Regions from separate parts of the Paenibacillus sp. FSL L8-0340 genome, predicted to be linked through region 3. Evidence: riboswitches for the same ligand, from Rfam matches in the RefSeq annotation. Region 3 holds a riboswitch; each other region holds the start of a gene.
What was found. A riboswitch is a leader RNA that binds a small molecule or an ion and turns the genes downstream of it on or off. The one in region 3 is predicted to bind cyclic di-AMP.

Region 1: another riboswitch for cyclic di-AMP. It lies ahead of NST07_RS00140 (ubiquitin-like domain-containing protein); the one in region 3 lies ahead of NST07_RS17470 (hypothetical protein).
Region 2: another riboswitch for cyclic di-AMP. It lies ahead of NST07_RS00505 (C40 family peptidase); the one in region 3 lies ahead of NST07_RS17470 (hypothetical protein).
Region 4: another riboswitch for cyclic di-AMP. It lies ahead of NST07_RS02680 (hypothetical protein); the one in region 3 lies ahead of NST07_RS17470 (hypothetical protein).

Annotation. Positions count from the first base shown of each region.
Region 1 covers NZ_CP151967.1:26,543-32,303, forward strand. The annotation lists gene NST07_RS00125 (AbrB/MazE/SpoVT family DNA-binding domain-containing protein) at 303-557, opposite strand; gene NST07_RS00130 (HD domain-containing protein) at 863-2,146, shown strand; gene NST07_RS00135 (TatD family hydrolase) at 2,201-2,971, shown strand; cyclic di-AMP (ydaO/yuaA leader) riboswitch at 3,170-3,397, shown strand; gene NST07_RS00140 (ubiquitin-like domain-containing protein) at 3,688-4,848, shown strand; gene rnmV (ribonuclease M5) at 5,001-5,552, shown strand; gene rsmA (16S rRNA (adenine(1518)-N(6)/adenine(1519)-N(6))-dimethyltransferase RsmA) at 5,549-5,761, shown strand, end outside.
Region 2 covers NZ_CP151967.1:100,138-105,898, reverse strand. The annotation lists gene NST07_RS00515 (M1 family metallopeptidase) at 1-835, shown strand, start outside; gene NST07_RS00510 (hypothetical protein) at 847-1,677, shown strand; cyclic di-AMP (ydaO/yuaA leader) riboswitch at 1,898-2,036, shown strand; gene NST07_RS00505 (C40 family peptidase) at 2,094-2,522, shown strand; cyclic di-AMP (ydaO/yuaA leader) riboswitch at 2,908-3,050, shown strand; gene NST07_RS00500 (C40 family peptidase) at 3,098-3,547, shown strand; gene NST07_RS00495 (GNAT family N-acetyltransferase) at 3,809-4,315, shown strand; gene NST07_RS00490 (cytochrome c) at 4,422-4,778, shown strand; gene NST07_RS00485 (4a-hydroxytetrahydrobiopterin dehydratase) at 4,881-5,168, opposite strand; gene NST07_RS00480 (hypothetical protein) at 5,404-5,697, opposite strand.
Region 3 covers NZ_CP151967.1:3,907,925-3,913,685, reverse strand. The annotation lists gene NST07_RS17490 (HAMP domain-containing sensor histidine kinase) at 1-761, opposite strand, end outside; gene NST07_RS17485 (response regulator transcription factor) at 765-1,460, opposite strand; gene NST07_RS17480 (hypothetical protein) at 1,643-1,831, opposite strand; gene NST07_RS17475 (SPFH domain-containing protein) at 1,943-3,364, opposite strand; gene NST07_RS17470 (hypothetical protein) at 3,387-3,905, opposite strand; cyclic di-AMP (ydaO/yuaA leader) riboswitch at 4,092-4,279, opposite strand; gene NST07_RS17465 (spore germination protein) at 4,600-5,761, shown strand, end outside.
Region 4 covers NZ_CP151967.1:578,842-584,602, forward strand. The annotation lists gene NST07_RS02655 (ABC transporter permease) at 1-998, shown strand, start outside; gene NST07_RS02660 (hypothetical protein) at 1,038-1,232, shown strand; gene NST07_RS02665 (hypothetical protein) at 1,367-1,555, shown strand; gene NST07_RS02670 (hypothetical protein) at 1,677-2,129, opposite strand; gene NST07_RS02675 (hypothetical protein) at 2,158-2,667, opposite strand; cyclic di-AMP (ydaO/yuaA leader) riboswitch at 2,792-2,975, opposite strand; cyclic di-AMP (ydaO/yuaA leader) riboswitch at 3,397-3,585, shown strand; gene NST07_RS02680 (hypothetical protein) at 3,691-4,107, shown strand; gene NST07_RS02685 (glutaredoxin family protein) at 4,205-4,447, opposite strand; gene ytxJ (bacillithiol system redox-active protein YtxJ) at 4,444-4,770, opposite strand; gene NST07_RS02695 (SDR family NAD(P)-dependent oxidoreductase) at 4,955-5,689, shown strand; gene NST07_RS02700 (ThuA domain-containing protein) at 5,729-5,761, shown strand, end outside.

The sequences.
Region 1 (5,761 bases), 3.6 Mb from region 3:
CAGCGCCTTCGCGCAGCCGCCATAGGCGCACGGCCTATGGCGAAATCCCTCGGATGGCAAGGCCCTGAGGGCGTGCCCGAAAGAGGGCCGGTCCACCGTCACAGTTACTCCTTTACGCGCGGCCACAAATTAGACAAGCTTCCGGGTGTCCAGAGGGCCGGGGCCCTTGGGGCCCTCCCTGTAGGGAGGGTTTGGGAGGGTAAAAAAGCATAAAAAATACCTCCCGCATCAACGGGAGGCCAAGGAGATATAAAAAGGTTAGAATTAACAATTTGATTAGTTCCTATTATAACCTATTTGTTCTAGTTTGTCACAGGGGTAGGGATAGCAGAAATGCATTCATGACAAACTATTTTTCCTTTGAAATAGGTTACATTCTCAGCATTGCCGCAGAAAATGCAAGCTGGCTCGTATTTTTTAAGCATGATCCGCTCACCGTCCACGTAAATTTCGAGCGCATCTTTTTCTCCAATGCCCAGGGTACGGCGCAATTCGATCGGAATAACAACCCGTCCAAGCTCATCTACTTTTCTTACAATTCCTGTTGATTTCATCATTACAATCGTTGCTCCTCTCAATGTTCAAAAGCGTCATTATTCGACATTGTTCACCGTTTTATGATATTTATAATACCAACCATTCCCAAAACAGTCAACCTTTTTTGAGGCTAATTTTAAGGAATTTTTTAATAAAACTTTTATATCGCCTACATTACACATAAATTCATACAAATGCAGATAAAATTAAATTGTCGATTTGTAAAACGATAAAATGACACAATTCGACAAAGTGCGACATAATTCATTATTATACTACCTATTACCTCTTATTTCTAATTATATTATTCGAAGGAGTTGAACACATGAAGCAACCGCTGACAGAAGAGAAGGTTTTCAAAGATCCGGTTCACAACTATATTCACGTGCAGGACACAATTATCTGGCGATTGATCAATACCAAGGAATTTCAGCGTCTGCGGCGCATCCGTCAGCTTGGCACCTCCTATCTAACCTTTCACGGTGCAGAGCATAGCCGATTTTCACACTCCCTGGGTGTCTACGAAATTACACGCCGTATCATTTCGCAGTTCGAGCGAAGCGGGTATAAGGATTGGATGCCGGAGGAGAGCCTGCTTACTCTATGTGCAGCGCTGCTGCATGATTTGGGGCATGGCCCGTTCTCCCATTCTATAGAAGAAGCCTTTGAAATGAACCATGAAGACTGGACCTGCCGGATCATTCTGGAGGACACGGAGATCACCGCGATTCTGCGGGATGTGGCAGAGGATTTTCCCGGCAAGGTAGCATCGGTAATCTCCAAAACTTATGAGCATGAAATTGTAGTCAACTTGGTTTCCGGCCCTCTGGATGCTGATCGCATGGATTATCTGCTCCGCGATGCATACTACACGGGAGTAAACTATGGGACGATTGATATTGACAGGATTCTAAGAATGCTGCGCCCATACCATGGAAGGGTAGTGGTTAAGGAGTCAGGGATGCACGCCATCGAGGATTACTTAATGTCGCGCTATCAAATGTACTGGCAGGTATATTTCCACCCGGTCACACGCAGTTCCGAAATCATTTTGCGGCAAATTTTCCGCAGAGCCAAAGAACTGTACCAGAGCGGTTATGAATTCCGGTTCATGATTGATCCTTTAGGTGATTTGTTCCGCGGAGAGGTCACGGTGGAGCAATATCTGCTGCTAGACGAAGCTATGATCCAGACCGCCTTCATGCAGTGGACTTTGGAGAAGGATGAGTTGTTAAGCGACTTGTGCAGCCGGTTTATTCATCGTAAACTGTATAAATATGTAGAGATGGAGAACCTTGATTCCGAGACGATTGACGAAATACGCCGCAGCTTTGCCGTGGCAGGGCTAGATGCCGATTATGATCTGGAAATTGATTTTCCAACAGATTTGCCCTATGATGTGTTTCGTCCGGGACAAGGCTTTGACAGCAAGCAGATTCTGCTGCTTGACCGCCATGACAAACTGAGGGAGATCTCTGAAGTTTCAGATATCGTACGCTCCATCAGCGGAATTCACCGCGGCCGTTATCACCTGTATTTTCCACAGGATAAGCTGCAGAAAGCCCTTCCAATGCTGCCTACTTCAATCGCAGAAATCTTTGCAAAGTAATCCAAAAATACTTGGAATTCATCATAGAAATTATGACAGAAAAGGGGATGTAACATGCAATTGTTCGACACGCACACCCATCTGGATGCTCCGCAATTCGACGAGGACCGCGAAAGGGTAATCGCCAATGCGCTCGAGGCAGGAGTTACCAAAATGATTAATATTGGCTTTAACAGGGAAACAATCCCAACGACCATGAAGCTTGCTGAAACCTATGACTATATTTATGCAGCCGTCGGCTGGCATCCGCAGGATGCCATAGACATGAGGGACGGTGATCTCGAGTGGATCGCCTCACTGTGCAGTCATAAAAAAGTAGTCGCCATCGGAGAAATTGGGTTGGATTACTATTGGGACACCTCTCCCAAAGAGGTACAGCATGAAGTGTTCCGCAAACAAATCGGACTAGCCCGTGAACTGAAAATGCCGATTTGTATTCATAACCGTGATGCTCATGAAGATGTGGTGCGTATTCTCCGTGAAGAGAAGGCTGATGAAATAGGCGGAGTGATGCACTCCTTCTCCGGAAGCTGGGAAATAGCCAAAATGTGCCTGGATTTAGGCTTTCACCTGTCCTTCGGCGGCCCGATTACATTCAAGAACGCCAGAGTGCCAAAAGAGGTGCTGGCCCAGACTCCGATGGACCGGCTGCTGATTGAAACGGACTCGCCTTATTTGACACCGCACCCTTTCCGGGGCAAGCGAAATGAGAGCGCACATGTGAGATTAGTAGCAGAGGCTGCCGCGGAAATAAAAGGGATTGATTTACAGGAATTGGCGGAAATTACGTATGCGAACGCACTGGAACGATTTGGAATTGTCTGAAATCGGGAGTAAAAGCGGTGAAAAATGAAGTATAGCCGATATATTAAACTTTTTTAATTTAAAAACGGCTGAATATTACAATATTTTAATCATTTTTTTGCGTAAACGTGGTTGAATCGTCCTTTACAACATGCATCAAAACAGGATATCATCTTTTCAGTGCAGTGAGCTGTTGTTACTGTGACAGTCACTGAATCATGGATCGTCTCGCTGAGTCTCCGTATGGAGAACGGGGGAACCAATAATGCCTGCCGCATGTCCGTACATAGAGTACAACACAGAAATGCCGCAGAATTTATTTGATTTCTTCACGTGGTCTTTGGGGTGAATTTGAGGGCAACCGCCGTGAGCGGGTGACCTAAGATAGGGCGTCTCTCTTATGCCCGAACCCGACAGCTAACCCCGTAAGCGCAAGTAAGAGAGGAAACCTCGTGCATAAACATTCCCGCGTATTCTGACATCCGGAGAAGCCACGAAAGAGTCCTCTGTGAACTCTTTTTTGGGCTTTTTTTGTTTTGAATAATGCGAATGTTCCCAGCATACTGTTATATAACAGGTATCTGGAGTAATTATGCCGGGCAGGCGATCCATGAGCAGGAAACGCTAAAGCAATGCGGGCGTATCCTGTTGCAATCTCAAACCTAGTTTCGTCAGCAATCATTCAGTCACCTTGATATACAACTTGACGACGGGGCTATGTAAGGAGGATGGAGAGAGTGGGCGTATTCCAACCAGAAGTATCCCATGATTCGCAATCATCCAGCAGGTCTTTCGCATTACGGTGGAAGCAAGTGAATCCTCGCTTACTTTCGCTTGCAGGTGCGGTATCAATCGTTATCGCGCTGCTCATTCTGCTGTACGTACACGGTCAGAGCAAGAAAGAGATATTTTTAGTAATAGACGGGAAAGTACAGACGCTGGAAACGCGCGAAGCGCTGCTCAGTGATGTGCTGGCTAAGGAACAAATTTCGCTGCAGCCGCATGATGAATTATCTATTGGCCTTAGTGATGAGATACAGGACGGCGACCGTGTCGTGATCAATCGTGCACAGAAGTTTAGTCTCACTGCGGATGGAGCAACAAAAACAATGTACACCACCGAAGACACTATCGGTGACGCCATTAGCAAACTGGGTTTAAGCCTGGAGAGCAGTGACAAAATATACCCTTCGCTTGACACCACAGTATCGGCCGGCATGGAAATTAAAATTGTCCGCATCAACAAGCAAATTGTAGAGCGGAAGCATAATTTGCCATTCCAGGTCATTAAGACCTCAGATCCTTCCCTGAACAAGGGGACCGTAAAAGTGGCACAGTTAGGCGCACCAGGCGTCATGGTCCAGCATATCGAGAAGGTCTACCAAGATGGAGAACTGGTCTCTATGCGCATGATTGGCAAGGAAGTACAGACGGTTACCAAACATAAAATTGTTTATGTTGGTACGAAGCCCCTGCCAAAGCCCGTTGTAGCTGCTGTGACAACTTCCAAAAAAAGTACGGCATCCAAAACAACCAAAGTTTCCGCAAAAAGCAGTAACGTCGTGCACAAGGCAGGCGTAGATTTCCAATACAAGAAGATGATCAAAAATGTGTCGATGACAGCCTATTCTTCGGAAGAGCCAGGCATTGGGACCCGCACGGCTTCTGGCACACGCGTAACAGAAGGCCGGACAATAGCTGTGGACCCGAATGTAATTCCTATCGGCTGGTGGGTGTACATTGAGGGATTAGGGTTTCGCCGAGCAGAGGATACCGGCGGTGCCATCAAAGGCAACAAGTTAGATGTTTATTACGATTCACTGAGCCATGCCCGTAATTTCGGCCGCAAGTCCCGGACTATTTATGTGATCGGTCCAGTGAAGCCGGAGTTGAATTAACGTGGTCCGCTTTTGCAAATTAACGGTTTATAAGCTATAGTGAGGGTAGCACTGACAGAACGGGCTGCCGCTCATCACTTATACATTCTTTAGCCAAAAAGAAGGGGAGCGAATCCTCTTCTTTTTGTGTTTTACAGGAAGGAGCAACGTGTATGATTAAGGAATTAATTGTGGTGGAAGGCAAGAGTGATACGGTTGCCGTCAAGCGGGCGGTGGAGGCCGATACGATAGAGACTGGCGGTTCAGCGGTAGACCGCAAGGTTATCGCCAAGATAGCGCTGGCAATGGAACGCAGAGGCGTGATCATCCTTACGGATCCCGATCATGCCGGCGAACGCATCCGCAAGATTGTTTCCTCCAAGGTGCCAGGCTGCAAGCATGCATTCATCCCGGAGAAGGATGCCACACGCAAGGGGGATATCGGTGTTGAGAATGCATCACCGGAAGCGATCCGTCATGCGCTGCAGCATGTACATACCTCCTTTGAGGGGGCCCCTGCCCTTATTGGGCTGGAGGATCTTATGGAGGCGGGCATGCTGGTGCATTCGCGAGCGGCTGAGCGCAGGATGGCGCTTGGCAACGTGCTTGGCATCGGGTATTGTAACGGCAAACAGCTATACAAGCGGCTGGCTATGTTTGGCATCACGCGGGAAGAATTCTCCGGAGCTCTCGCACAAATTGATCAGGGAGGCATTACCTCATGAGTGGCAATAACAAGATCTCATCGCCAGTACGGACCAAAGAAATTATTCAGCGCTACGGTTTTTCGTTCAAAAAAAGTCTGGGACAGAACTTTCTGATCGACCAGAATATCCTTGATAAAATAGTGGACGCAGCAGAATTAACTGACTCTGCGGGCGCCCTGGAGATTGGTCCGGGTATCGGAGCACTTACTGAACGGCTGGCCATGGCT
Region 2 (5,761 bases), 3.7 Mb from region 3:
GGCTTCTCCAGGCACCTCTCTGGAGCGCACGGTCATTCATGAGATCGGCCATCAATATTTCTACGGGATGTTAGCCAGCAATGAATTCGAGGAGGCCTGGCTGGACGAAAGCTTCACTTCCTACGCTGAAGACAGGCTAATGGAGCAGGAGTATGGGGTATCATCCAATCATGTCCTGCAGGCCAGCCTGGTGACATCCTCCCAGCCGCTTAACCTGGAAACCTGGAAATACACTCCTGCCGATGCCTATGCCCGAAATGTGTACATCCGCGGCAAGCTGGTGCTGAAGGATATCGAACAGCAGGTCGGAACCAAGACGATGGATGCCATAATGGCGGCCTATACCCGTAAGTTCCGCTTCCGGCATCCTTCTACCGCCGACTTTCAGAAAATCGTGGAGAAGGTAACCAAAAAATCCTGGCAAGCCTACTTCGACCAATATGTATACAGCGGCGGTTCTCCGGATTTTTCAATTGATCACATTAAAATCTCTGACCCAAAAAAAGAGGGCGGCGATGATAATGCCCGTTACGAAAGCTCAGTAGCGGTCAGCAATAAAGGAAATCAGTATGGTGACGTCCCCATAAAGTTCACCTTCCTGGATGGCTATACTGTCCAGCAGTTTTGGAATGGGACAGAGAAGGAAACCACCTTTCAGCTAGCCTACAAAGCGCCTCTTTTGTCTGCAGAGATTGATCCGGAGCACTCCATTCTGCTGGAGAGTAAGCATCTCAACAATTTTAGACTGGCGGAGCTGGAGCGAAAGACGCTCTCCCGCTGGACGCTTAGCGCAACGAAGCTGCTTGAAACCCTGCTCGGAACTCTTGTCTGGTGAGGTGAAGGATTGTGAAAAGATCGATAGTTCGCGGCTGGTACAGCATGAAAGAGCAATTTTATATTCTGATTCTGCTTTTTATCTATCGGCTGCTTTGGGGCTATTTCCTGTACAGATTCGTCAGGTCAGCCCTCATCCCGGTGCTGCTCCGTTATCCCGATACACACGCCGGCGGCAGCGGAATAGGCAGATTGCTGTATTATATCGAAGGACAGACTGCACTTAGCACAGACCCCGGGGTGCTGCGCTGGCTCTGGCTGCTGCTGGCCCTCTCAGCGCTACGGCTGCTATGCTCCCCCTTTATCCGCGCAGGGCTGCTGCATGAGCTGCACCAGGAGCGCAAAGGGGAGCGGGGAATGTTCTTTTTTCCCGGAATGAAGCTTTACGGACTCCCCGTACTGCTGTTCAGTCTAGCGGAATGGCTTCTGGCCGCAACACCGCTGTATTGGCTTCTCCCCAAAATGTATGGGCTTCTCCTCAGCGGTATTCTCGATTATACTCTGCTGCTGAGACTGGTTCCTTATGTTCTGGCCTGGCTCCTGTACTTCTACCTGATCCGCATTCTGCTGCTGTACATGCAGTTTGGCTTCACCGGAGGAACAGGCATGTTTTCTTCCTTGCTGGTTGGCCTGAGGGTAATCCTCCCTTCCACCTGTATATCTGCACTGTTCGGCGCCGGCGGCCTGCTTCTGCTGCTGCTCTCTGGAGTGACCGCACTTTTCTGTCCAGGCCTGCCCGCACTGCTGTTCCGGCAATTTTCACCGCTTCCCTCAACGCTGTTCAAAATGTGGAGCCTAGCGGGGCAGTATCACCTTTGGTGCAGTAAAACATTTCCACAATAATTACGCCAGTCCCTTGGCATAATAGAAGAGTCACTGCCCCAGATAAAGGGCGGGACTCTTCTTTTGGTTACAACGTGATTTAGGGTATTTGCAAAACTGTAAATCCTCTGGTACAATGATGCCTGTACCAGTAGTAACAACTTTGTAATCTTTTGAAACTAATTTGAAGCAAATGAATGTACCTTTAAGCATTTAACCTTGTCGACACGTCACTGTTTCGGTGCATAAAACGCCAAATTCCCGGCACCGGGAAGTGGGGGAACCATATTTTGGGTGAATTGATCTCGCTTTAGAGGGGTCATAGGGGAACCTTCTACCGAATCCTTAAGCTAACCTCGCAGGCCTTGGAAGGAGTACATCTTTTGAAAAGTCATAATTTTAAGAAGAAATGCACCGCAGCAGCATTAGGGCTGGTGATGGTGTTCACGCTTGGAGCAGGGAGCGCTTTCGCCGACTCCAGAATGGATACGGTTATTACAAAAACACTCGGAACGACATATAAAACCGGGGGCACAAGCACTGCCGGCTTTGATTGTTCTGGATTCACCAAATATGTATTTAAGAACGTTGGCCTTACCTTGCCCCGCACTTCCAAAGCACAATTCAGCGTTGGAACCGCCGTATCACGGAGTAACCTCCGTTCAGGCGATCTGGTATTCTTCAATACCCTTGGCAATGGAGTCTCCCATGTCGGTATTTATGTCGGCAACGGAAAATTCGCCCAATCCTCTTCATCCCGTGGTGTAACTATCAGTTCAATGAGTCAATCCTATTGGGCCAACCGCTACGTTGGAGCCAAACGAGTAATGAGCACAACAGCTTACAAAGCTATCGCTTACGATTGACATCCCTCAGGAATTCCATCCTCCAATAAATAATTGTAACTTATAGAAATCCGGAAACTGATTATTGCCGTAATCATTTCCGGGTTTTTCCTTTTTGTCTTCCTTATTCTACCTTTTACACGTATTTGAGGCCTGTGAAACACCTTTTTACTAAAAATCCCAACAAATCTAAGTTAAAGCTTACTCAGCGTGTAAATATAAGACCTTTTTAGCAAAATCAACTCTTAAAAAGCGTAAATATTATGCATTAATATGTTTTAAGTGATTGCCAACTGGCGAAGTCTTTGTTACAATTATCGCAGTGAGTTTTTAGTAACATTTTTGTAATTATTCAATCGGGTTTTACAAAGGTTTTGTCATGTATTGGTTAACAAGCTAATCCTAATCAACAGTCATGCCGAGTTCCCTAACCATTAGGGAAACGGGGGAACCGATTTTGGGTGAATTGACCTCCTATTCACAGAGGGGTCATAGGGGACCTTCAACCGAACCCTTAAGCTAACCTCGTAGGCATTTGGAAGGGGTATTCACTTTTGAAGAAGAAGTTAGCAGCAGCAGTACTAAGCTTTTCCATTATGCTTACCATCGGAGCAGGAAGCGCTTTCGCGGATTCCAAAATGGATAAAGTCATCGACAAGACCATCGGAAGTAAATACGTATCCGGCGGTGTATCGACCAACGGCTTTGATTGCTCCGGATTTACAATGTACGTTTTTGATAAGATCGGTATCAATCTGCCACACCAATCCGGTTCCCAATACCAAATGGGTACCGCCATTTCCCGGGACGATCTGAGAGCGGGAGATCTTGTATTTTATAATACCAGCGGTAAAGGTGTATCCCATGTCGGCATTTATGTCGGTGAGGGCAAATTCGCACATGCTTCATCCTCCCGTGGTGTAACCATCAGCACGATGAGTGACAGCTACTACGTCAACCGTTACGTTGGCGCCAAACGGATCATGAGTACAGATGCTTACCAATCCGTTACTTCTGATTCCCAAGACAATGATGACGTGCAATAAGTTGTCGTAAAACGGGCACTCTTCCATGATTTTTGCCGAAATCTGGAGGGGGCCTGTTTTTTTTGTCTATAAAATTACTTACCCCTCTCAATATCCGCAAAACATAAATCTACCCAAATTTCCTCCATTTCATAAAATATTTTTTACCACTTTGTCAAGTTTCCGCCTTTCAGGAAATTTCTGAGTCGAATCAGGCCAGTTATGGATATAATTAGGTATAGCTAGTGCTGTTGCTCCCTATGAAAGGAGGCCGGTGGCCTTATGATTAGCTCCCCCGTTACATTCCATGTGGTTCCCATGGAGATCAGCCATGCTGAAGACATCGCCGCATGGAATTACAAAGCGCCTTATAATATTTACGAATGGATGCCTTGGTCCCAAATGGAGGCGCTTGGCATTGAATTTGGCGATCCAGAGCTCCGCAGGGACCAGTATGTTTCCGTGGTCAACGAGCAAGGCATCCTTTGCGGCTTTGCGCAGTTGTTTCCGATGGAGGGTGTCGTCAGGCTGGGTATTGGAATGCGCCCCGAGCTTTGCGGACACGGTCTTGGCCACATTTTCATGGAAGCCATCGTTCAGGCCGCGCTAAAGCGGTATCCCGGGCGGGAGATTGATTTGGAAGTATTGACCTGGAACCAGCGGGCGATCCGAACATACCAAAAATGCGGCTTCACGATCACGGATACTTATGAACGCCTTACTCCAACCGGAAATAAGCCATTTTATTGCATGGTCTATGATAAACAACATAACGTTCCATTAAATTGAAAATTTTAGTGTTGAAATCGTCCACTTTTTTGACACAAATGCTATGATAACGCTTCACCATCCTATATAATGTAGGAAGCAGCTTACATGGAGGGGACGGATGAAGATGCAGAAATGGATCATGGGCGGTTTGTTTTTCGCAGCCTGTGCCTTTGCGGTAGTGCTCTTGTTCACATTGCCCGGCAAAGCAGAGGTAGCCGAAGAAAATAACCCGACGATGCCGCAAGTCACACTGGATGCCACCAGCGCCGAAGCGATTGTACAGGCAAGCTGCATTACCTGCCACGGTGATCAGCTACAGGGCGGTCTAGGCCCTAGTCTGCAGCAGGAAGGCGGCCAGCATAACGCAGAAGAAATCTACACCATTGTTACGAAGGGACGCGGCCAAATGCCGTCTTTCAAGGATAAGCTTGCTCCCGAAGAGATTGCGAATGTTGCCATGTGGCTTGCAGAGAAGAAATAAACCTGACCTTAAAAATACAGAATGCCCGTACAAAGGATATTCAGACATCCTTGCACGGGCATTTTTATATCTATTCCTATGATAGGTCGGTTTCTCCTGCGCCTAACGCGTTTTGTCGAAAGCTTCGTTAAATTCATGCGCCTGGCGGAACTCTAGCGCGGCAAGCCCGCTCTCTTCTTTTGCGGACAAGCGCAGAATTACCGTTTTGTAATCAATTGTAATATGCGGATGATGATCGAAGGCTTCCGAGATCGCAGCCACCTCATCCACAAAGGCGATACCCTTCATATATTCATTAAACATATATTTACGCACCATCATATTCGGCTCCAGCTTCCAGCCCTCCAGCTTACTTACCTGCTCACGCAGCTCTTCCTCCGTAAAATGCAATTTGTTTCCTCCCTTACTAAGTTAGCCGTAAAGTCCGTACAGCCCAGCTCCCCATATCCCTTAAACAAAACATCCCTCAGCTTCGGTAAAGTCCAAGGGATGCGCCAGGATGAAGGCTTTTTTTCGGTTTAATGTATTCTAAGATCCCGGCAAATAGTACTCGGCATCTTCAATTTTACCACGGGCCGCAGACAGGGGGCAAACCGTCCTCCTGTTACTCTGCTGTTCTGCTGCTCTAAATGAGTACAACCGAAGCCAAATCCTCTTCACCCAGCAAAATATTGATACGGTGCGTCTCCTTGTCATAGATAACCACACCACTGCCTACCTGAATAACAGGCTCGTTGCCCAGCGCGTAGAATAGATCCTCTGCGAGCGCTTCCCATACCTCCAGCTTGGATTCCTGCGGCAGTTCCTGCCACTCATCCGGCTCCATCTCAAAAAACACATACCCGTCAGAAATACGTCCGACTGCTTCCGTCAAATCACTAAGAATCTCGCTGTAATCTCTGCCATGTTTCACACCCACGTGTATCACTCCGTTTTCTTCACAGATGAATAATAACTTACCTTATCATTATAGCCGAAAAAAT
Region 3 (5,761 bases):
CGTGCCAGCTTCAGTAAACTGATAATCAGCCATTCCATTCGCTCTAGTTGTTGACGGCTTCGATCCAGAAATTTCGTTCTCATTTCTTCCTTCATATGAGGATCATTCAGCAAATTTTCATTAAAAACGATGAGGGATGCAAGCGGCGTTTTGAGCTGATGCGAAATATCGGAAAGCAGGTTTCGTAGAAACGATTTCTCTTGTTGGAGTTGCCGAAGACTGTTGTGTAACCTTTCGGCCATCGCGTTAAAGTTTCGTCCTAGTGCACCAAAGTCGCCTTCATCCTTCTCCGGAAGCGGTTGATCAAACTGATGTTCAACAACTTGCTCCGCTGCAAAGGTTATGGTTCGGATCTTATCAAATATTTTGCGGTATTCCCATCCCAATAACAGCAGAAACGGAATACTAAAAAGCAAAACGTGAGCTGCCGTTTTCATGGGTAAGGCGGTATCCGAGAGTACAGGTTGATTGTTTACGGGCATATCATCTTTGTATGCATATTGAGCCAGGCTGCGTTTTCCCTCTTCGATTTCATCTTCTTGTGCACCCTGAGTGATAAAATGGATAATTTCATTTTCTAGTTGTGGAGCTTGCTTCAAAACATAACCAATCAATGCAGCATTCTGATTAACCACGGCCTTATTGATCTGACTGACTTGATAACTCATATAAAAGAACATGATTACTGCTAACATAACTTGTAATACGATCGCTTTAACAGTAATAGACTTCCACTCTGGATTACGGAAGAATTCATTCATGGTTTATCTCCCTACAACATCTGCATTCCATTTATATCCGACTCCTCGAACGGTAATGATGTATCTCGGTACAGCAGGAACATCCTCGATCTTCTCTCTTAACCTTCTAATATGAACCGAAAGGGTGTTGTTATCAATGAATTCTCCTGACATATCCCACAGACTGTTAAGAATGATACTTCTGCTGCAAATTTGCTTAGGGTGAGTCATTAACATTAATAGCAATCGATATTCCAGCCCCGTCAATAAAAGTTCCTGATTGTATTTAAGAACAGTTCCTTCTAGAACTCGAACTTCAATATCGTTGGATATCCATCTATTCGCTTCATCCGTGGGCTTATGATTGCGCCTTAAAACGGCTTTTATTCTAGAGAGAAGTTCTTTGGTACGGAGCGGTTTGGTCATATAATCATCTGCACCCAAATCAAGTCCAGCAACAACATTTGTCTCCTCATCCAAAGCTGTCAGGAATATGATCGGAACCTGGGATAATGTACGGATTTCCCTACACAGGTCATACCCTGAACCATCAGGTAAATTTATATCCAACAAGATTAAATCGACTGTGTCTGTTTTCAATACCTTCCTTGCTTCTTCCAAGCTACCGGCAATAACAACGGTATATCCTTCACTCGTTAAAGTATAATCAATACCGAACACCAAATTATCATCATCTTCAACCATTAAAATTCGATTCATTGAGCACCTCAGTTTAATTCAAGAAAGTTTTTAAAGTTAAGCTACACCCTTTTTTCACTGTATCATGAAAGATATCTATCACAAAGCTGTTTCGTGGAAAATTTATTTAAGGTAACTCTGGTTCATCCATTAGACAACGAAAAGCCGATCCAGAAAAGGATCGGCTTATTTTTATAGCTTTATCAATCACGTTTGTTCTCAACAGATTTCATACGGTTTTGATCGTCAGGCACCCGGTCAGTACTGAACTCCTGCCCTGCTTCTAACTCACCGTGGCCGCAAACACTTCGGGAAAAATTTGTGAACTGCCTTTTTTGCTCATCCATTTCGTGTTTTCGCTTAAGAAGCTCCTGCGGATCCTGATTTGTCATAATTAACCTCCTAGGAAATCAAAATAAGTCTCCAAAAACGGAATCATGCTGTTTATTCGCACTACAGAAGTTTTCCATAATAGAGAGGTGCTTATGCAAGGAAATTTAGAATTATTGCTCTTTATCCCGGCCGAGTAGCCCGCTGAGAGCCTCTGTCACGTTCATACCGGTAAGCGTCTGTGTCAATTCAGGAACCTGGGCCATGATTTTGGCGATATCGCCGGTAATTTTGTTTATGCCGGATGAAGCTCCATCCTGGGAAATCACTGTAATCTTATCGACCTTGGCCAGCGGGGAAGCGATTTTATCAGCCAGCTCTGGCAGAACCTTCAAGAATTCCACTATAAGGGCGGCTTGCGTGAACTGTTTGTACGCTTCAGCTTTCTTCTCCAGTGCCCCCGCTTCCGCTGCTCCGGCCAGCTGAACAATTTCCGCGTTGGCTTTTCCCTTCGCCAGTTCTGCTTCCGCTGTTGCCAGCCCCCGTTTGGTCATTGTGGCCGCCTCTGCTTCAGCCTCAAGAATTTTCCGCTGCTTAGCCGCTTCCGCTCTCATGATCGTAGCCTGGTTCTCCGCCTCAGCAGGCTTGATCACCGTGGCCTCCAGCTCCTTCTGTCTCAGCTCAACTTCGATTTCCCGGACGGTCCTATTGGCCTCCGCTTCCATCTGCGTAATCTTGACCTGTTCGGTAACCAGCGACTGCTTAATTTTGTTCTGCTGCAATTCGTACGCAAGATCCGCCTGTGCTTTTTTCACTTCAGTTTCCAGCTTAAAGTCTGCCTGCTTAATGTTCAAATCCTTCTCGAACAGAGATTCCTTGGCGCGGGCTGCGGTTCCAGCTTCAATGGTAGCCTGATGTGCATTGGCTTTGGCAATGGCGGATTCCTTCTCCGCCTCGGCTTGTTTGATCTGAATGTCGCGTTCTGCTTCCGCCTTGGCGATGCTGGCATCGCGGCGGATGCGCTCAATTTCCGGAACCCCCATATTGTCGATATACCCTTTGTCGTCAGTAATTTTCTTAATGGTGAAGCTGACTACCTCAAGCCCCATCTTGTCGAGGTCTTCCGAGCAGGTCTCCCGCATCTTGCTGTTGATTTCGTCAGGTGTCTTTAGAATGGATTCTACCGTTAATTGTCCGATCAAGCCGCGCAAATGGCCTTCCACCGAATGCAGGATAATCGTCTCACGGTCCTCTTCCGGCCTGTCGATAAACTGCTCACTGGCAGTAAGTATAGCGGTAGGATCGCTTTTAATCTTAATCTGGGCTACCGCCTCCAGGTTGAGCTTGATGCCCTGCCGGGAGAACATTGCCTGCGCTGGGATGACATCGAAGCTCATCAGCATCATAGAGATGGTCTTATTGTTCTGGAAGCCGGGAATGACGAACGTCCCGCCGCCCTGAACCACTCTTTTTCCGCCGAGGCCGAATACAATCATCGCCTGATTGGGCGGAACCTTTTTATAAGCGTTCACGATACTGAACAAAGCCAGCAGGATAACAACAACAATTGCCGAGATTAAATAAAGAATAACCATTTGGTTCGACACTCCCCGTTAGTTATAATTGTTCGTTTTCCCTCTCGAAGAGGGTGACTACCGCTAATCCTTTATCCACCTTCAAAATAATCACCCTGTCACCCTTGGCGAGCTGCTGGCCGGTTTCTGCCCGTACTCCAATGGAACGCATCGTTCCATGCAGCACGTATTTCATCTCTCCCACTGCTCCATCCCCTGCAGAAATGCTGATGTACCCGAGTTGTCCCGCCTGCTCATAATCCATTTTATTCATGCTACTGTCATACCGAGTCATCACCCGGGCCAGCACCGCATATATCAGACAGCCCAGCAGCAAGGCAACCCCGGTGCAGATCAGCACCACTGCAAGTATATTCATTCCGCTGAACCGGGTAAGCACATAACCACTGCCGCCCCAGACCGTGACAAACACCATTAGAGGGAGTATGGGCACAAAGCCCGGACCACCAGCATCGCCACCTCCCACATGCAGATGACCGGCCAGGCCATGCCCATGAAATCCGCCGCTAAGGAGAAGCAGCAATCCAACCCAGAAGCACACGATAAATACAGTAACGATACCAATCCCCCCCTTTAAAGGATTTTAGATAGTGCCTAATCACTCTGAATTTCGTTGTTATAAGATTTCTAAACTCTCATATAGATCGTTTTCCCTTTCTGCATGCGCAGCAAAAAGACCACAGAAGCGTCAGGGCTCTCCGTGGTCGGTTAATCGATCATGGCGCTCATCCTCTCTCTTCGAGGCTTACGGGGTTAGCTGACGGATTCGGGCAGCGAGATTGCCCTACCTTGTAAGAAGCGGCTTTTCAGCACGCAGCAAGGATTCACCCCAAGTGAGCGGCAGCTATCTGAGCAAAAGCCACATTCACCATTGGTTCCCCCGTTCCCATTATCGGAATTCAGCCATTTGAGAACAGTTATATTACATTCGGTTGTTGATTTGAATCTTACGCCTGTGACCATTTAATGTAAAACGTTGCGGATGGCAAATGAAGCCCAAAATGCCACCACTTCGCGAATGAATGCGCATTCTATGGTATTACTCTTAAGCGATCGATGATTTGCTCATTTTTGCTCCACTTCATGTCCTTAGGAAAACAAAACAGAAACGTCTGCTGGCTCAACATCATCCCCAATATTCTTCTATATCGCACATTAAAGTTCCCGTCAGGAATATTCTGCAAATCATTCGGGAACGTTAACCGCAAAACTAATCGAAAGTTGAGCGCCTTATAATGACTAACCAAACTCAGACCTCATCTCCTTCTGTAGATCAAAACTCCGATTATATCGAAGCAGCACTATTCTATACAAGTGACCTCAAAAAAAGAAGCTTATCCTTTCAGGGAAGGGAAGGGTTGGTCTTTTATCTGGAGTCCCTCACTGACACGGAATTGATTGAACGGAACGTGATTGTTCCTTTTAGCCGTAATCAGGACAAAGACCTTTCTGAGCTTTTCACAACACTTAGTTTCAGTTTGGAAACAGAACTAAACCAAGGCATTCAGGGACTTCTTGAAGGAAGCTGTCTTTATTTTTTAGAAGGAATGTCTGAATTTTATGTCCTCTTCACTCCTGCCAAATATGAACGAAGCATTAGCGAACCTGAGAATGAAGGGGTTATTCGGGGACCTCACAACGGTTTTATTGAACAGATGAAGGTTAACTTATACCTGATTCGGAAACAAATCGCCTCCCCAAACCTTATTGTCCGCTACTTCACACTTGGGAAATTCGCCCCCAAGCAGGTAGGCTTAGTCTATATGGAGAATATGGCCAACCCAGAATTGATAAAAATTGTAGAATCAAGGATAAAGAAAATTTCGCTCGATTGGATAATCTCCACTGGCTTTATTCAGGAATTAACGGAGGATAACTCCTTCTCCATATTTCCACAACTAATCAATACGGAGCGTCCGGACCATACCTCAGCTTATTTGCTGGATGGATATGTGGCTATACTGCTGGATGGGGACCCTACAGCTCTGATTTTGCCGGCGAGCTTTTTCAGCTTTTATCAGACACCGGATGACTATAACAATAGATGGATGATCGCTTCTTTTGTCCGGTTTATCCGTCTGATCGGCTTTGTAACAGCATTTCAGTTGCCAGCGCTCTACATTGCCACCGTTTCTTTCCACTCCAATGTCCTTCCCTTGCAATTGTTCTTTTCGATTCAAGGTTTATTGACCCGGGTCCCTTTCCCTCCGCTGATTGAAGCGATGCTGCTTGAACTTATATTCGAACTGCTACGGGAAGCAGGACTACGTCTGCCCAGTCGTGTAGGTCAAACTATTGGGATTGTTGGGGGGTTGGTTATCGGGGATGCAATTGTTAAGGCGGGATTGGTTTCTTATTCGATGATTATTGTTGTTGCGTTGACTGCCATTGCATCTT
Region 4 (5,761 bases), 3.3 Mb from region 3:
AGAAAGGTCTGGATGAGGAAAACATTGAGGGCTATATCACATTGGGTGCACAGAGCGGTGAAGGCATTCCCGCGGTTACCTACTATAGCAAGAACGGTGAGATTGATTCGGATGTGCAGAGCTATCTGCAGAATGCACTGCAGCAAGCCAATACTCAGCTGATCGTAGGTGATAAGCTGACTGCGGAACAGGTAGCTGCGATGTACACCCCGGTATCCATCGGTACCCAGCAGATCAGCTCAGAAGGTGCCGGAAATGAAGGTGCGGCAAAGGAATCACCGCCAATTATCAACTACGTGATTGTATATGCCCTGCTTATGCTGTTCTTTATGTCGATTATGATGACAGGCAATATGATCTCCGCCGAAATCACTTCGGAGAAAAGCTCACGTATCATGGAGATCCTGATTACGAGCGCTGCACCGCTGACGCAAATGTTCGGCAAGGTAATCGGCATCTTCCTGGTCGGCATCCTGCAAATTGCGGTTATCTCCGCAAGCGTAGCTGCGAACCTTATGCTTCCGCATAATGCCAGTATCCTGACCGATTTTGATCTTGACCTGGGGCAGCTGGATATCAGCATTCTTTTATACGGACTGATATTCTATATTCTGGGATACTTCCTGTACGCCATGATGTACGCAGCTGTAGGTTCCATTGTCAGCCGTACCGAGGACCTGGGTCAGGCGATCATGCCGATTCTTATGCTGGGCTTCGTCAATTTATATCTTCCAATGTTCAGCATCTCTGTCCCGGATACCCTGCTGGTTAAAGTAGCAAGCTTTGTTCCGTTCACTTCTCCGCTCAGCATGCTGCTGCGCATTGGTGTTGGCGAGGTAGCGACCTGGGAGATTCTGGTCTCGCTTCTCATCTTACTGGCAACCACCTTACTGTTCGGCTGGCTTGCCGCCAAGATCTACCGCACGGGAGTGCTGATGTACGGCAAACGCCCAAGCATCAAGGAGATCAGAAAAGCAATGAAGGCCTACAAAATTTAATTGGAATCATCAATATATACCTTTTGAGGAGTGGCAAGGATGAATAAAAAGCATGAACAAACATTCGGGTTGCTGTTTGCAGTTTCTTCGTTAATCGTACTGGTCGCCAGGTTAATGCCGTCCAATGGATCGAATCTGCTTGATTTCATTCAAGGGCTTTTGACAGGAATGGGCATTGCCGGTATGATTGCGTCATTAATCATTTTTGGCAGACATTCTAAACGCGCACACTAAGAAGTGATCATAGGTTTTACTGAGGAAGCCGCGGTTCGGAAACCGCGGCTTTTTTGCGGCTCCCGGGGGAGTTCAGAGCCAAACTGGATCAGTGAAGGCTTATGGTGTATGTTATTGAATAAGGAGTGGTAATCTTGAAAAAAAACAATCAAATCCCCGCGATACTCGCAGCTTCAATTCTGCTGATTCTGCTCAGCAGCATGCTTAAGCCGGAGGGCTCTACCCTGCTGGGTGTGCTGCAGACGTTAATGCTCGGAGTGGGCTTGCTGGGCTGCTGTACAGCGGCCTGGAGATTCGCCAAAGGCGGCAAGGGCAAGAGCTGAGTATAAATAGAAAAGGCCGCGGCATTATGCTGCGGCTTTTTCATGCGCTTCGACAAGTTGCCCATTACATCAGCGGAGATAAGAGAGGGGCCCACAGTGCTTCTTTAATCTATGTGAGCAGCTATACAACAAATAAATTTGCTTCAGGCCGCAATGTTTCTAACCGGCACATTTGCTCGCGCACATGTCTCAGCCGGGTTTTCAGCACCGGCACGCTTTGCTCAAGAATGGTGCTGATTGCAGGCAGGGGCAGCAGCATGCCGTACCATAACACCTGGACAATCTGATCCTCCCAGGCTAATCCATTGGAAACAAAGAGGCTGCACTCCTCCGCAGCCCGGGAGCACTGCTGAATGCACTCCCGGTAGGCAACCAGCGAGAAAGGCTGCGGTATGAAATCATCATGAAGGTACCGGGTGTAAAGCTCAGTGAAGGTCTTCATCGCAGTCTTTTCCGCAACGGCACCCTCTCCCAGCAGCAGACTGGTGAGTGCATAAATATTTCCGGTGTTCTTTTGGACATATTCGGCAAACTCGCTGGCAGCTGTCCATTCCGGGGATAATGGGTCTGGCATGTCTTCACGTTCCTTTCTGAATAAGAAATTATAAGATGGAGAAATAAGCGATGGATCTGTCCATTAGCTCGGCTATGTCCGGTTCCTGCCAGCTGCCTTTATGCAGCAGGGAACTTGAAGGTTTATAGTACATCCGTCTGAAGGGGGGCGTACCGCCGGCCCCGGCTGTACGGGAATAGGGGACCATTTGCAGATGTGACGTGACGACCTTGCCTTGCAGCTTGGCTTTTAAATCCAGCAGGGCCGTTTGCACGATTTCTTGCTGATCTGGCTCCCACTGCGCACCTAGCTGCTGTACAATTTCTATGGCTTCTTCCAGCCTGTGATTGCGTATACTTCTCAGGAAGCTGCTCCATTTAATGACGTCAAAATGATCGCCTTCCGCAGACAGTATCCCCGCTCCCCAGCTGCACCCAGCCTTGCACGTAAGCTTCAGCACACCATACCGGCATTTGCCGGACGACTCCGTGGCCTGATGGAATGGCCAGGGGGCATCGAATACAAACACTTCTATACGTAACAGCCTGCGCTGGTTCATTTCGTTTTCCCTCCTACCCATTTATAAGCTGCAGCCTCAGCACAAAAAACCGCAGCAGAGGAGGACCTCTGCTGCGGTTTTGGTACAGGCTTAAATACACCTGGCGCAAAAACGTGGCGGATCAAGGTTCTCTCTAGTCGCTTACGGGGTTAGCTGTCGGATTCGGACGGTGAGAGTCGCCCTACCTAATGAGACCACAGTCTCCTTCGGATTCACCCCAAGAAAGATTCTTATCTTCCAGGTAAGGCCCCTGCGGGCCTGATGGTTCCCCCGTTTCCCGCATTGCGGGAATTCAGCGTTTATATCGCATTTCGTGCATTGGATTCAAACCGAATCATACTCTTTTCGCATGAGCTTTGTAAAAAGGAAAAAACATTCTTCTGAGCCGAATTTCAGGGAATTCTGGCAAAGGAAACGGTAGGATGTGCTAAAAGGGTGTTTATCAACGGTTTTCGGCTTTTTATCTCGTTCATACGACTGCTTTTGATTTAGGGTGATCAGAGCATAAAAGGCAATTTGCTCAACATCGGGTGAATATAATCACAATGCTGAATGCTTTTTCGCAAATCGCTGATAAGCCGAGTAAATAAGAGGAATGATGAGATTGAGGCTTAAGTAAGCGCTACCTGATCTGGTTTGGGTTTACTAAATACATTATTTTGGCAGGTTTGGCGGTTTACAAGGTCGTGATCGCCAGAGTATGATTACTTCTGTTTACTACACAATCGAATACGCAGTCCGCTTAATTTCCGTTATGGAAAGCGGGGGAACCAACAATCGGCAGCCGATGTGAGAGTCGGAGCCGGTTATGGGGTGAATCCTGTGAAAGTGCGAGAGAATGCTCGCATGGATACAGGTAGGGCGACTCTCACTGCCCGAATCCGACAGCTAACCTCGTAAGCGTATTAGAGAGGATGAGCACAATGTGACCGTTAATTGGACCACAGAGGGAATTCCTTTGTGGTTTTTTGCTGTGTTCGTATGGCAAATGAATGGAAGTCCTAAGCCGGAGGAGAGGAAGATATGGCGAATTCGGAAGAATATGTACTCATTAACGCTCCGACTAAAGCGGGGGAGCATTTTATCAAAATCTTAAAGTTTAGAGGCTATAAGATCGCAGGAATCGCCAACAATGCGGCGGAGAAGCGGCGTCTGGAGGAGCTGGGAATCGAGGTCAATCTCGTGGTGGATACACATCATCAGAATACATGGTTCCGCCCCTCTTTTCCGGTAGGCAGAGTATTTCTGTTCGAGAGCAGTGTGACCTTATGCTGCCGGTATATCCAGATGTGCCGGACCTGGACGACAAAGCCAATATACGTAATTACGACTTCGATGAATCCCAGACTGGTCTATAAAGGGCTTGGAGCGGATTCCGTCATCTATTCCCACAGCGGAAATGTCTCTTTTCTGGCGGATGTCTCAACGAATCCAGGATAAGGCCAAATAAAAGGGCAAATAAAAGGCATCCCCTGGACAGAGGTCCAAGGGGATGCCTTTTTCAAAATATAAGTATTCATATGCTTCATGCTATAAATTATTCAGCGGTTGCTCCAATAAGCTCCTTAAGCTCGGAAACATTGAAGCCCTTGACTGCGCGGCCTTCGTACACGGTAACAGGCACACCCATGAAGCCCAGCTTCTCGACTTCTTCCTGATACACTGTACTTGTCATAACATCACGCACCTCGAAGCTAACGTCTTGCTCGGTCAGCCACTGCTTCACTTGATTGCAGTCGCTGCACCCTGTGGTGGAATAGACAATTACCGGCTGGCTCATTGGCTCACAGCTGCCTTGATGGCGTCCCGGGTGATTTTCCAATGGGAGGTGTTCCAGCGGACTTCGCCGTCTTCCAGGAGGAAGATCTGCGGAGATTCATGTTTGATCCCGAAATCTTCGGCAATCTGATTGGACAACGGACGGTCTTCAATCACATGGACAATGGCAGCTGGAGTCTCGGAGCCTTGCGCATAGGCTGTGAATTCCTCGTTGGCCTTGGCGCTGATCGGGCAGGTAGTGCTATGCTTGAAAAGCAGTTTTTTACCTGGTTGCGCAACATATTGCTGCAGTTCTTCCAGAGTATGAAGTTGTTGGATAGACATCGGTATCTCACCTTCCTATAAGTACTTGTAACTACGATTGTAACATAGTTCAAAATTAAATCAAAAAGGAAGTTAGAGCACCCCTTTCAGCGGAATTACAGTCCCATGAAGGACGTTGAAAAAACGTGACTGCCATGCTAATGTGAGAGAGATGCCGCGTGTATCCTGAAGAATCGTAAAGGGTGTGTCCATAATCATGAAAAGGGTTGCTTTTGTTACCGGTGCTGACCGTGGTTTAGGTTTTTTTCTGGCAAGCTGGCTTCTAGAGAACAAATATTCCGTATTTGCCGGTCAGTATATGAAGGAGTCGGAATCGCTGGACGCACTGAAAAAGCAGTACCCGGACCGATTAACTCTGATCCCGCTGGATATCGGCGACCGTGAGAGTGTCAAGCAAGCGGCACGTAGTATTTCGGGCAGTACCGCTCATGTTGATATGATTATCAATAATGCCGGTATTATTCATAGAGCCGATGATGCCACGATGCTTGTTGATATGGACGATGAAGCCATGGCTCACATTTATAATGTAAACACGCTTGGTTCTTTGAGGGTCAGTAATGAACTGATGGGCCTGTTGATGCAGAGTAAGCAGAAATTGATTGTTAATATCTCCTCAGAAGCCGGAAGCATTGGCCGGAACAAACGGATTAATATGTACGGATACTGTATGTCCAAAGCAGCGCTTAATATGCAGTCCTCCCTGCTGCACAACCATTTGAAGGTGATGGGCGGGCAGGTTATGGTCTTTCACCCCGGCTGGCTGCAATCCTATATGAATGGTGAGAAGGCTCTGGAGGCACCTATTCCTCCTGAAGAGTCGGCGCGTAAGATTATGAATATCGTGCAGGGGCACAAGAAGTATATGGGTGAGGAGCCGGCTTATCTCGACCTGGACGGAAATGCCTGGCCCTGGTAACTATACACTAAGAGAAGCAGGAAGAGAGGCGGGAAGAACATGTCTGAATGGAAAGCACTAGCACTTGGCAGC